Regions from separate parts of the Brevibacillus sp. IT-7CA2 genome, predicted to be linked through region 3. Evidence: riboswitches for the same ligand, from Rfam matches in the RefSeq annotation. Region 3 holds a riboswitch; each other region holds the start of a gene.
The links. Region 3 has a riboswitch for cyclic di-AMP ahead of ACM6JA_RS28535 (C40 family peptidase). Riboswitches for the same ligand answer to the same signal wherever they lie in the genome.
Positions count from the first base shown of each region.

Region 1: it holds a riboswitch for cyclic di-AMP, as region 3 does, so the genes downstream of both, ACM6JA_RS06360 (quaternary amine ABC transporter ATP-binding protein) here and ACM6JA_RS28535 (C40 family peptidase) in region 3, are expected to answer to the same signal.
Region 2: it holds a riboswitch for cyclic di-AMP, as region 3 does, so the genes downstream of both, ACM6JA_RS02145 (CAP domain-containing protein) here and ACM6JA_RS28535 (C40 family peptidase) in region 3, are expected to answer to the same signal.

Region 1 is NZ_CATKQT010000010.1:51,930-56,389, forward strand. It holds gene ACM6JA_RS06350 (glycine betaine ABC transporter substrate-binding protein) at 1-806, opposite strand, end outside; gene ACM6JA_RS06355 (ABC transporter permease) at 803-1,642, opposite strand; gene ACM6JA_RS06360 (quaternary amine ABC transporter ATP-binding protein) at 1,626-2,852, opposite strand; cyclic di-AMP (ydaO/yuaA leader) riboswitch at 3,245-3,391, opposite strand; gene ACM6JA_RS06365 (cation transporter) at 4,137-4,337, opposite strand; gene ACM6JA_RS06370 (heavy metal translocating P-type ATPase) at 4,402-4,460, opposite strand, start outside.
Region 2 is NZ_CATKQT010000003.1:54,933-59,392, reverse strand. It holds gene ACM6JA_RS02160 (hypothetical protein) at 187-558, shown strand; gene ACM6JA_RS02155 (cold-shock protein) at 725-928, opposite strand; gene ACM6JA_RS02150 (rhodanese-like domain-containing protein) at 1,354-1,698, shown strand; cyclic di-AMP (ydaO/yuaA leader) riboswitch at 1,783-1,938, shown strand; gene ACM6JA_RS02145 (CAP domain-containing protein) at 1,946-2,662, shown strand; gene ACM6JA_RS02140 (hypothetical protein) at 2,727-2,882, opposite strand; gene ACM6JA_RS02135 (homoserine dehydrogenase) at 2,983-3,993, opposite strand; gene def (peptide deformylase) at 4,024-4,460, opposite strand, start outside.
Region 3 is NZ_CATKQT010000053.1:219,559-224,018, reverse strand. It holds gene ACM6JA_RS28550 (class I SAM-dependent methyltransferase) at 1-291, opposite strand, end outside; gene ACM6JA_RS28545 (PspA/IM30 family protein) at 386-1,081, opposite strand; gene ACM6JA_RS28540 (LiaF transmembrane domain-containing protein) at 1,166-1,567, opposite strand; cyclic di-AMP (ydaO/yuaA leader) riboswitch at 1,887-2,026, shown strand; gene ACM6JA_RS28535 (C40 family peptidase) at 2,031-2,552, shown strand; gene ACM6JA_RS28530 (response regulator transcription factor) at 2,767-3,486, shown strand; gene ACM6JA_RS28525 (sensor histidine kinase) at 3,487-4,460, shown strand, end outside.

The DNA of each region.
Region 1 (4,460 bases), on a different contig from region 3:
GACGGCAGCCAAGCCGCAACCATCCCATCTACATCCCCAATGGCCACTCCTGCCCACATCGGTCCAGTCTGCACCTGACTCAATTCGACTTCATACCCCAGCTTCTGCTCCAGCACATGCTCTACGACGTGCGTGCTGGCAATCTCGGAATCCCATGCTACATAAGCGAGAGTCAGCTTCTCTTTTTGGACAGGCTGGATGCCCTCTACCCATTTCGCTACTTTGGCTTCGTTGTTTTTTACCCATTCCGCAGCGGCCACTTCCGGATCTTTTCCGTCAATCATTTGGACCATGACTGACTCCATATCGGCTGGCTCCCACCAGAACTTATCCAGAAATTGATAGGCAGCAGGCTGATCCTCTTTCAGCCCTTTGCGCACAATGGTATGGATTTGTTCCGCTCCGCCAAAGCCGTTCTTCGGGTCTGCCAAGTATTTCAAATCCATCTTTTTAAACATCCAATGCGGCGTCCAGCCTGTAATGATAATCGGTTCCTTTGCTTCGTACGCCTTGATCAAAGCTGCTGTCATCGCTGCATCTGAGCCTTCGACAAGCTGCCATTTATCCAAGCCATACAGGTTCATGACTTCCTCTGTCTTCACCATCGAGCCTGCTCCTGCGTCGATTCCGATGATTTTGTAGTCGAGCTTTTCTCCTAGCGCGTTGTCCGACGTCTCGGAAGGGATAGGACCAATCATCGTTGCTGTCGGTATTTGTGTGTTTGTGTTTTGACTGGAGCAGCCTGCGAGCCAAGCTGTCGCTCCCATCATCACTGCCAGTAAAGCTGGAACCGTTTTGTTCATCATGTATTTCTCTCCTTTTTTCCTGCATGTTGAGTAAGCCGATCCAAGACGATAGCGATGATCACGATGGACAGCCCCGCCTCGAATCCTCTTCCTATATCCACTTGCGAAACGGCACGATATACGTCTGCACCCAAGCCTTTCGCCCCGATCATAGCCGCTATGACCACCATCGACAGGGCGAGCATGATGCACTGATTAACTCCCGCCAAGATCGTCGATTTCGCATACGGCAGTTGTACTTTCACGAGCTTTTGCCACCCAGTTGCGCCAAAGGCGTCCGCCGCTTCCTCCATTTCCGCTGGGACCTGACGTATGCCTAAGTTCGTGAGACGCACGATTGGCGGCAAAGCAAAAATAACGGAGGCAATGACTCCCGGCACCTCGCCCAAGCCGAAGAAAAAGATCGCGGGAATCAAATAAACGAACGCTGGCATCGTCTGCATCAAATCCAGTACTGGTGTGACCAGATTGCGAAACGTATCGTGTCTCGCGCAAAGAATGCCCACCGGAATCCCGATGACGATCGAAATCATGGTGGCAGTGAGGACGAGTCCCAATGTCTCCATCGTTTCATCCCAGTACCCCAAGTTGTGGATGAGAGAAAATCCGATAACCGTAAAGACCATGGACGCTCTCCCTGCAAAAACCCACGCAGAGGCCCCTAGCAGCAAGATGAGAATCAGCGAAGGTATCTCTGCCAAAACCGTGGAACAGTAAGTCACCATCGTGGAAATGACGATAGACACTGGATCAAACAATACCCCTTTGTACTGGCCCAGCACCTCCACGAACCCTTCCATCCATTCGCCAATTGGCAGCTTAGGCACGACGTCCATCACTCATCACCTCTGCTCTCTGGTGCTCTTGGACATTGACTTTGCCTACCAGCCCGCCTAACACCGCTCCTTTTACGATGACACCCAACAAACGCTTCTGCTCGCCCACTACAGCAATCGGGACGTGCAGATCTGCCATCATCGGGAACAAACTGTGCAGACGTGCGTCAGGTGAAACGGTAGGGAGGTCGGTTTTCATGATCGTCTCCAGCGAATCTCCCGTACCGATCGCGAGTGAAACGTCATACGCCGTAATCAAGCCGAGTAGTGTGCGCTTTTTGTCCACGACGTACAAGCTGGACACGCCGTTATCCATCATGAGTTGCAGCGCCACTCGCGCCCCTTTGTCAGGAGTGATTGCTTCTGCCCGTTTCATCACATTTTCAGCAACGAGGACCCTGGACAGGTCGGCATCCTCCACGAACTTCCGCACGAATTCATCCGCTGGGTCTGCCATGATTTCTTCCGGGCGGCCGATCTGAATGATCTGCCCGTCTTTCATAAAGGCAATCCGATCGCCCAGCCGCAACGCCTCGTGCAAGTCATGTGTAATGAACAGAATCGTCTTTTTCATCGTCATCTGAAGCTCCAGCAGTTCATCCTGCATGTCTTTTCGAATGAGCGGGTCCAGTGCACTGAATGCTTCGTCCATCAAGAGAATATCTGGATTATTAGCCAACGCCCGCGCCAATCCGACCCGCTGGCGCATCCCTCCGCTCAATTGATCCGGGTACGCATTTTCCCACTCGGTTAATCCAACGAGCGCGAGCGCTTCCCGTGCTTTTTCTTGCCGGAGCCCTGGTGGTACTTGTTGAATCTCCAAACCAAACTCCACGTTTTCCCGTACCGTCCGCTGCGGAAACAGGGCAAAATTTTGGAAAACCATCCCGAGCTTCCTCCTCCGCACCTCGCGCAAAGCTGTCGCCTTCATGTCCACGATCTCTTCCCCATCGATCTCGATGCTTCCGCTCGTTGGGTCAATCAGTCGATTACACAGTCGGATTAAGGTGGATTTGCCACTGCCGGACAGGCCCATGATGACGAAGACTTCACCTTCCTCGACTTCAAAGCTGACCTGATTTACCCCGATAGACTGGCCCGTTTGCTTGTAAATTTGTTCTTTTGTACGTCCTTCCGCCAGCAGCTTCAAGGCCAGCTCGGGCTGCTTACCGAACACTTTTGTCAGTTGATGGACTTTCATTTTGGGCATGGTATCCCTCATCCTTCGTTTTTTCGTAAATGTAAAAAGCCCGCGAAGTTTCCACACCCCAGCAAAACCAAGGCACGCTTGATTTTTACTCGTGTTGAAAATCCGCAGGCTTACGTAATACCTGGCGTCCATTTTCGGGACTCCCTGTACTCTGTCTTCCTGATTTCGATTGTCAGCGGTTTATGTCGTACCAACTGCCTCCCAGCGATCCACAGCATTTCCTTCACGACTGTATCGGCGTAAGCTGCTCGTCGGTATTTTCATAAAAAAATAGGCCGATCCATCCTTTTTCTCCAGAACAAAGGTCCCAAAGAAAAAGCCTGCATCGGCCTATCACACGCCCGCAAGGAATCCCCTTGTTGCGCATTATATGCCTAGACTTTATCCATCCATGACCTTCCCTGCTTTGGCCGACGAGGTTAGCTGACGGGTAGGATGGCAGAGAAGACATTTCCTCATCCCTCCTGATCACTCAGGATTAACCCCAAAAGATTGGTTCCCCCGCTTCCGAGAATCTCGGAACTAGGCCGTATGTGTTGTTTCCTATTGAATCGTGATTGTGATTTGAATTATACGCTCGCTTCCAGTTATTGTGAACATTCGTTTAGCACGGTTTTAACCGGATTACGGCTTTCTTTATAAGTCGGATTGAATTAGCTGTTGGTTGCTTATTCGATTGAAAGATTAGTGCGCTATACTCGCTGTTGTGGTGGGGAGGAAACAGGAGAAAACGCTCAGATTCTTGGAACCCCTGCGAGGGAGCAGGGGGTGCCCGGCTCCGTGAAAAAAAGCGAAACCGCGTCCAAAGTTGACTGTTCAGGATGCGCCTCAGAGGTGGACGCTAAAAGCAGTTTCTCTTTTTTTCACTACGCCTCGGTAGGTGTGTCCAAAGATCTTCGCTTATTTCTCCTGTTTCCTCTACGAGCTGTTGTGTTTCTACATACTTTTTAAAAGACAGCTTGAATGCTGCTTTCAAAATGTAGTAAAAAGCTGCTTGGGAAGAAGAACATTTCCAGTCCTAGCGCCTCTGGAGCCCTACCTAGCGGAGAAATGAATGGCGGGGGTTTTCAGCTTTTATCACATACAAAAACGTTGTAACGTTTTCAGTTTTGAATCGCTCCCGCCGTTCAATTCGGAGCGAACAGTCTCCCCCCCTTGCGGGGCGTAGGCCGAAGCGTAGACTGGAAATGGGCTTCTTCCCCTCCACTACAGCTACTCCAATCACAATTGAAAAAAGCTCCCGCCTCAATGAATCAGGCAGGAGCTTTTTCAAAGGTACGACGATTAAACGACGTCGTAGCCTTGGTCTTCGATTGCTTCTTTTACTGCATCGAGAGTCAAGTTGCTCTCGTTGTAGGAAACCTCAACCTTTTTTTCAGCCAGGTTTACTTTGCCTTCTGCACCCAGATCTTTCAATGTGTTCTCGATGCGGGCTACGCATTTGTTGCAAGACATACCTTCTACGTTCAATGTGATATTTGTCATGATCAATCTCTCCTTACATTTTATGTTGTATAGGTAAGGCGGACAAAGCCGCTTGTTACTGTTGTTACAGCTTCACTCGTTGCAGTCTTAGTGCGTTGAGTACAACGGATACGGAGCTGAAGG
Region 2 (4,460 bases), on a different contig from region 3:
CCTCTATCAAAAATAGTTACTCGTCCCCTTACGTTCGCCGTTACAAATCAAGGCAAGAAACAATATCGTATTATTGTCCCACTAGATTACACAAGAATGGAGTGAATATGGATGTCTGAAATCGAATACGACGACGATCAAGGTAATACGGAAAAAAGAAATCACAGACGCCCAAGAAGAAATACTGTGAGAACGACTGGTATTTTGCAAAACAACCTCGCCCGGGCTCTCACCGCTCACCTCGACTTGGTAAATCTGAACACAGAAGAGGTTGAAGTACGTGTGCAAGTATTGAACTGGGGTAACGCAGTTACGCAAACGAATCCAGTTAGCACCTTGCTTGACATCACGCAATTTATCCCTGCGAATACTCGCACTGCTTTCAATGCGCTGGTCCCCGCTTCTTTCCACTATGAAGTGCGCCTTACCGTAGCAGAAAACAACAGAAATGTCCTTCTCACCACTTATGGCCGTACTTCCATCGGCGGCGGTCAAGTGGTCGGTCTTTCAGTTCTTGACAGTCAATTCCAAACTGTCGAAATCGAAACTTGTATTTAACTATTTTGTAGGAAGAAAATGAGGAATTATGGTGAGACGCCATAGTTCCTTTTTTAATCCATTCGCATGCGGGAAAAGGCGCTGGGGACTATCCCAACGCCTTTTTACTTTTACGACCACGACAAAAAAACTGCCCTCGAAAGGACAGTTTCTTTTAAAAGGAGACTTACAGTTTTACTACGTTCTCAGCTTGTGGGCCACGGTTGCCTTGAACGATGTTGAATTGAACTTTTTGACCTTCGTCCAAAGTTTTGAAACCGTCACCTTGGATTGCGCTGAAGTGTACGAATACATCGTCTCCGCCTTCTACTTGAATGAAACCGAAACCTTTTTCTGCGTTAAACCATTTTACTGTTCCGTTCGTTTGCATTTAAAAAAACCTCCAAAAATTCAATTTGAATATGCTAGTCATATTTACCGAAGCAAATAAAGCTCACATATCATGAAGAAATACCAGATCTTCAAATATGATACGCCTTCATGATATGTGAATATTATTTACTCCGCGAATATACGATTGTCATAGGACGGAACTGCAAAATTAAAAACTAAACCTTTTGAAAACCTAAAACAATGAAAGCCCATCCTCTCTTCCATCCTTGCGGCTCCGATGACCGCGCCAGTGTGAATCGGGGATTCAAAAATGTTATCCATCAGCATACACCTCGATGAATGATTAGGTATCAATTTTTCAAGTAGCAATCTCATTCTACCATGGATGTCCAATAAAAGCAACCGTTCACCCTATACTGGAGAAGGCGGTACTCTGTTACAATAACAATGGGAGGGATTTCATTGCAAAATCATACTTTGACAACGATTCAATTATCCGAAATGCTTGAAAAGAAAGTGCCTGTACTATTAATGGACGTACGCGACGCCGAAAAATTTATCACCGGCAGCCTTGTTCATGAAAACGCTTCGACACGTAACGTCCCCTATCTTCTAATGAAAGAACAGGACAAGCCGTTCGATGAGGAAACCGAAAAACTTGCGCAAAATGTGCAGATTGTTACTGTATGTACAACTGGTAACAAAGCGCAAAAAGCTGCCGCTCTTCTTCGTGAGCATGGTTTTCAAGCAAATGCATTGGAAGGCGGCTTAACCGCATGGAAGGAACAATCAAACGAATCGAAATGAGCCTAATTTATCAACCCTTTTAGCTATTTGCCATATATTACTCCTTTATTTCGATTGGGATTGTCTGATATCGTTGTTCATGCCAAACGAAATAAGCCGAGACTTCCTCTTGAAAGGAAGTGCGGGGGACTTTTTTGTGGATGAGATATTCCACATTGGGGTGAATCGCCGAACTGGCGTAGGGTTGTTTCCTCAATCCGAATCCGACAACTAACCTCGTAGGCAAAAAAAAGGAGAGATTTGTTTAATGAAACGTTTTGGTTCTGTTACAATCGCGATGACTCTTGGTCTGGGCTTGGCTCTAACAGGCTTTGCTACTTCTGCTTCGGCTGCTTCTAATTGCCCTGTTCCTGGCGGACAATTCCAATATTATATGCCACAATTCCAAAAAGCTCCAAATTCCCAGCAATTTTGGAACTTCTTTCAACAAAAACAAGGCTTTGCCCCTGGACAACCAATGCCAGTACAACAGCCAATGACACCGATGCAACCTGCAAAGCCGGTACAACCAGCTCCAGTTCAAGCTGCACCAGCGCAACCTAGCAATAACGTCACTCAACCTGCCGCTCCAGTAAATCAAGCGGAGCAAGGAAAAACTGGTGATTTTGCGAAACAAGTCGCGGATTTGGTGAACCAAGAACGTGCAAAAGCAGGTCTCAAGCCTGTTCAAATGGATGCAGCACTGTCCAAAGTAGCGTTGGCAAAAGCACAAGATATGTCTGCTAACAACTATTTTGACCACAACAGCCCAACGTACGGTTCCCCATTTGACATGATGAAGCAGTATGGCATTCAGTACTCGACTGCCGGTGAGAATATCGCCATGGGTCAACAGAGTCCACAAGAAGTTATGCAACAATGGATGAATAGTGAAGGTCACCGCCAAAACATCATGAACCCTGCGTTCACAAAAATTGGTGTAGGCTTCACAAATGGCTACTGGGTACAAGAATTTATCGGATAGAACGCATTGCATGAAACGAAAAGCCGGTGTCTCTTAATCGAGACCCGGCTTTTTCGTGTAGGCATTATTCCTGCTGTGCTTCGGATGCCTGCTTTTTGGGGGTACAACAGCAGCTATCCTGCTCATTTACCAAAGCGACGTCCTTTTGATGCATTTTTTGCTTGGTTGGGTAAGCAGATACTTGCTGCAGCTCGGCATTGACATCAGACGATTGGTTCATCCGTATGGCCCCCTTGCCTTTTTTTGTGGTGCATCCCTAGTATGCTCGCGGTTGTAAATGACTCATTCCTAAGGAACACTGGAAGCACATGCAAATGAGCCTATCTGCTAATGATATGTTCAAGGTCTTTTAAGGCAGCCGCTGCTGCTGCGACAGGATCTGATTTTCCTCCAACGACCAATAAATCCCCCATGACATCTGTTTCTACCCGTATGGCTTTTGTCGTACCTGATACAGATGCAAATGGATGGGTAAGATCTACTGCACACAGCTCCACTGCTACAGAAACCGTACCATTCACTTCCTTTTGGATGCTTCCGATCAACTTGGGAATCTTCGTATGCTTCTTCCACGTCTCGATTTGTAACGCGGTTATTTCGCGAATACTTGCGCGTGCGATATCGGTCAGATTTACTTGCGCGTCAAAAGCGGCGTTTGCCAAGATCGTGATCTTCGAAGCTGTATCCCAACCATCGACATCGTAAGAAGGATCCGGTTCGGCAATCCCCATCTTCTGAGCGAGCTCGACTGCTTCCGCACAGGTAAGCCCCTCTTCCATCATTTTTGTGAGCACGAAGTTAGTTGTTCCCGTAAAAATGCCCTCGACTCGTTTCACTTCACAGCCTGCCAAGTTATACTGCAATAGATCGATCGTTGGCAGGGCTGCTGCTGTTGCTCCACTCACTTTCAACGCGACGCCATGTTTTTTGGCTAGAGCCGCTAAACCAGCATAATCGACAACAAGCGCACCTTTTGAAATCGCGATTGCGTGTATAGCATTTTCCAATGCATAACGAATAAAAGTAAGACCGGGTCCTCCCTCTTTTTCGGATGGACCAGCCTCAATGAGCACATCCGCTTGAACCGATTTGATAAATTCCAGCGCGTTCCATGATGGGTTCCTTGCTTGTTTTGTATGAGCATAGTCTTCCCATTTTCCTGAGTCGATTCCGTTCTCATCGTAGAGACCGGAAGACGAACGAACGACTCCCACGAGTCTGACATCCGCTTGATAAAGCTCGCGGTACCGCTCCCGTCGCTGCTCCAGCAGTCTGGCTACGTGCTGTCCTACTGTTCCAAAGCCGGTTAACATAATATTCCAATGTTTCATGAGTCTATCTCCTTGTTGTCTATGCTCCGTTTATTTCCACCATTTTTTTCTACTTTTATCCTGTATCCGGTGCAAATCCTTGCGATTCAGTTTCTTTCCTGTTTTTGCCGAGTAGAGCTCTTCCGTATGATCAATAAACAAAATTCCTTCCAAATGGTCCATCTCGTGCTGAATACACCGAGCAAGAAAATCTTCGGCTTCGATTGTCTTTGTTTCTCCTTGGCGGTTCAGCGTCTGAACTTTGACATAATTCGCCCGACGAACGATTCCAAAAACACCTGGTATCGAAAGACAAGCTTCTTGCCCTACCTGCTCACCTGATTTTTCCATCAACACCGGATTGATCAGTTCAATCAAGCCGCTGCCGCAATCCATCACCACTAAACGCTTCGGGATGCCAATCTGGATCGCAGACAAGCCTGCTCGACCTTTCGCAGCGTAAATCGTTTGGGCCATATCATCCAAAA
Region 3 (4,460 bases):
AAGTTGAGTCGCTTCCTCCCTGATAGGAAGATCGGGAAAACGTGATTGAAGCATAGAGCGAAAATGGGAATCTCGTTCCACAAGCACATACTGTGTGCCGGGACGCAAGCGCTGATAGATCGTTTGGGTAAATGCCCCTGTACCAGGTCCCAGCTCCAGGATCACATCGGTTGAAGCCCAATCGACGCTTTTCAACATTTGCTCACATAAAAAACGAGAGCTGGGGATTATACTACCGACGCGTCCAGGCTCAGCGATAAACCGCCGCAAAAAGACCAAGAAGTCCTGCAAGAATCGTACCTCCTAGGGGAAAAGCAGCCTGATGTACACAGGCTGCCGAATTGACACAAGCTATTCTACACCCAGTCCCCCAGTTCCTGTCGAATTAGGATTGTACTGGTTTGGCTACCGGTGTTTTCACTTCATTAATGGATGCTTTGATACTAGCAAGTTCTGCATCGAGATCATCCTTTTCCAGTTCAGACAAAGCGTTCTCCCAAGCGCGGTCTGTTTGGCGCCATTGTCCACTCATTTGCGCTTCTGCTTCCATGCGCATGACTTTTTCTTCCATGCGGGCGAAGCCACGGCCTGCGGACGGATTGCCGATACCGACAACTGCTTGATTGACTTGCTTTTGTGTACGAGCTACTTGTGCACGTGCCATCAGTGTGAACCTTTTCGCACGCATTTTATAGAACTCTTCCTTCAACTCAGCCAGCTTCTCGCGCATTTGCGTAGCTGCCTCGGATGCTGACAGGTAGAGACCTTCATATTCCGCTGCACGGCCTTCGTACTGCTTCTTGTCAGCGAGTGCTCGACGAGCCAACTCGTCTTCTCCCTCAGTCAAGGCGAGCTTGACTTGACGATCGCGTTTTTCGATCAGAGCATTGGCTTCGTCCAATTGCTGGCGGAATTTCTTTTCCAGTGCAACCTGACGGGCAACCGCTACTTCAACTTGTCCGATTTCTACTTCCATGTCACGCATATATTGATTCAGCATTACTACCGGATCTTCCATCGAATCCAATGCATCATTTACCGAAGCTACTGTCAGGTCACGCAAACGTTTAAAGATACTCATTATTTTTTCCTCCTCATCATATCACATCATATTGTTCATCCAAAAGACTCTTGCGACACAGTGTTATTGCGGTTACCAAAACGGTTATGGCCGTTTGGTTACGTTTCTCTCCCAAGCGTCTAGCGTATCTTCTTTTAATACTTTTTGGGCCCATTCACGCTCCCAAGCAGGTGGAGCTTGTTTAGGTTCTTGACTGGGACGCAGTAAGCGATATCCCAGATAAATCACCCCAATGGCCAGAAGTGCGTGAAATAGTAGGTCAAGCTTGCCAATCAACATCAGGAACCCGAATAGGAAGACTAGGATTCCCCAAAAGCGTGAACCGGTTTGTCCCATAATCTTTTTGGCACCGTATATCATGATCACACCGGGAATGATGAACCCGAGCAAGTCTCCGATATCGATACCCACCAGATCTAGAAGAACCAACCCACCGACTAGCAGCAGAACCAGCCCGAGTAGAACTTTGCCAGACCGTTCGCTCATTACTCGCTTACCTCCATTCGTTTTGCATGTGGTGCTTGTGGAACGTTATGCCCTTATTGTAGCCCCCGGTATAGGCTTCCCATAACGGGCGTGCGGTTGGTTTTTCCCTCCGTCCTTGGACGGAGACAATTTCCTGCCCTAATCGGACGAGCTGTCCCGCAAGGCAGAACAAGCGCGCGTCGAAAGGCGTCTTGCACTGTTGAACGAAAACGTTACAGCATTTGACGGTATTTTTGTGACGAATATGTGAACTAGTGGATGAAAAAGAAGGAAAAGAAGGACTGGCGTAGAATCTTCGTAAGAGTGCGTGTAAAAAAACATCGAAAAATAGCCGAATTCCGCTTGGCGGAAACGGGGGAACCACGTTTTTGGGGTGAATGGTTGCTACTCCTAGCAGCCTAGGGCGTCCTTTCGACCGAACCCTTCAGCTAACCTCGTAGGCTCACGAAGGGAGCAGTTTCTTTTGCGCAAGGTAGTTTTATCTTTATTTATGGCTGGAATGCTTGCTATGGGGGCAGGCGCTGCACATGCTGCTGAGGAGAATACTCTCAATGAAGTAGTCAGCGACTTGTACGGTACCCCTTACAAATCTTCCGGCTCGTCCAAAAAGGGCTTTGACTGCTCCGGTTTCACGCGCTACGTATTTGATGCGTTAGGTGTAGACCTGCCTCACAATTCTGCTTCTCAGTACGAATTAGGTACAGAGGTAGCCAGAAAAGATTTGCAGCCAGGCGATCTCGTGTTCTTCAATACGAACGGTCGCAGCATTTCTCACGTGGGTATCTACATTGGAGACGGCACATTTGTACACTCGGAATCTGGTCGTGGAGTCGTCAACACTAAGTTGAGCGATCCATACTACTGGAGCAAGCGTTATGTAGGCGCCAAGCGTCTCAGCGCTCCTGTTCTAGCGAAAGCAGAAACTCCGAAAAAGGAAAAAGCGGTGCAAGCTGCATCGTTGCCGGAAAAACCAGCTAAAAAATAGTCGTTCGGCAAAATAATAAAAGCCAGGGACACTACGTCTCTGGCTTTTTCTGACGAAACTTAGTACCTGGTCTAAAGAGGTACCCTCATATATTAGAACAACTTAATAACTTACGGGGTTTCTTCCCCTGATCAGGTCAAAGCATGTTATGATAGACAAGACCCATTCTTTGAATGGTATTCCTTATTAATAGAAGTAACTGGGGGTTGTTCCGGTGAAAGATCACATTTTAATTGTCGATGACAATCTGGAGATTATTGAACTGCTAGAAGACATTTTGGAGAACGAGGGCTTCAGCGTTTCCTCCGCAGAGAGTGGAGAAGATGCACTCTCCCTGCTCAGCCAAGGAGAGCGACCCAACCTGATCCTTTTGGGTATTATGATGCCCAACATGAGTGGCTACGAGCTCTGTTCTCAAATTCGCCGTGAGTGGGATTTGCCTATACTGTTTCTCAGTGCAAAAGGAAAAGCGGTAGATAAGGTAGTCGGCTTTGAAATTGGCGCAGACGATTACATTACAAAGCCATTTGATACAGAAGAACTGCTCGCTCGCATTCGTGCCCACCTGCGTCGTTATGAGCGCATTCGCAAGCATACTGAGGAGCAGCCAGAGAAGGAAACAGCTTCTTCTCCGATTACCGTTTTGAAATTCAAGGACCTAGAAATTCATAAAGAAACGTATTCCGTTTATGTATGTAATCAAAAAATTGAGCTCTCTACCAAAGAATTTCAACTGCTCACATTCCTCGCAGAAAATGCGGGCATCGTCTTTACAAGAGAGCAAATCTACGACCGTGTCTGGGGATATGGTTATGGCTCGCTCAATACAGTGACCGTCCATATCAAAAACCTCCGTGAAAAGTTGGAAACAGAGCGTCAGTTCATTAAAACACAATGGGGGACAGGCTACGTATTCATCGGGGAGAAGCTTTAAATGAGCTTACGTAATAAAATTTTTCTCTCCTTCATTGCCTTGATCACACTCAACATCTTGTTGTTTAAATTTGTTTTTCAAGACATTATTGTCGCTCAACTCAAAAATGATCGGCATAATCAGTACCAGGCTGAGAAGGAAGCCGCAGAGAAGGTCATGCTCAATCAATTGCTTCTCGTCAGTAATTTCAAGGACCCAATCGAACGTTTGGAGCTTGAAAAGCAGTTGCCAGACGACGTGATGTACCGCATGCTCGTGAAGGATGCCAATGGAAACACCATCTACAGCAAAACATCACGCGCCTATAATTTGAAAATGCCTTCTCCCTCCTCATCAAACCGTGGCGATTCTGCCAAGCAAAATGACCTCAAAGTGGTAGCTGAGTACCATTTTCAGCAGGAGCCACCGCGTACAGGGGAGATCGTTGTTTATTTCTACACAGATGATTACGACATGATGGCTACGACAGGGGTTTCCATGATGCTTTGGTTTATTTACGGAAGCATTAGTCTGGTGGGATTGGTTCTACTCGCTTTGTTCGTTCGCTGGATACTACGGCCCGTGAACGAATTATCGCGCGTCACCCAAGAAATCCAGGAAGGGAAACGGTTAGTGACATTTACGTATCGATCGCATGATGAGTTTGGACAACTCTTTCGATATTTCGGGGATATGGTTGATGAGCTTCGCTTAGCGGAAGAAAGACAGGCTGAAATGATTGCTTCGATCGCCCACGACTTCCGCACACCACTCACCACGATCAAAGGGTATGCGTCATATATCGGCTCCGGTCGTGTGACGGATATGACCAAAATACAGAAACAGATGAGCAAAATCGAGCTAAAAACGACGGACTTGGAAAAGCTGCTGGATGAGTTGCAGGACTTCACCACCCAAAGCTCCGAAGTCCGACTCAACATTAACCGCATTCATGTCAAAAGCTTCTTGAGAGGAATTATTGAGGACTATTTGCC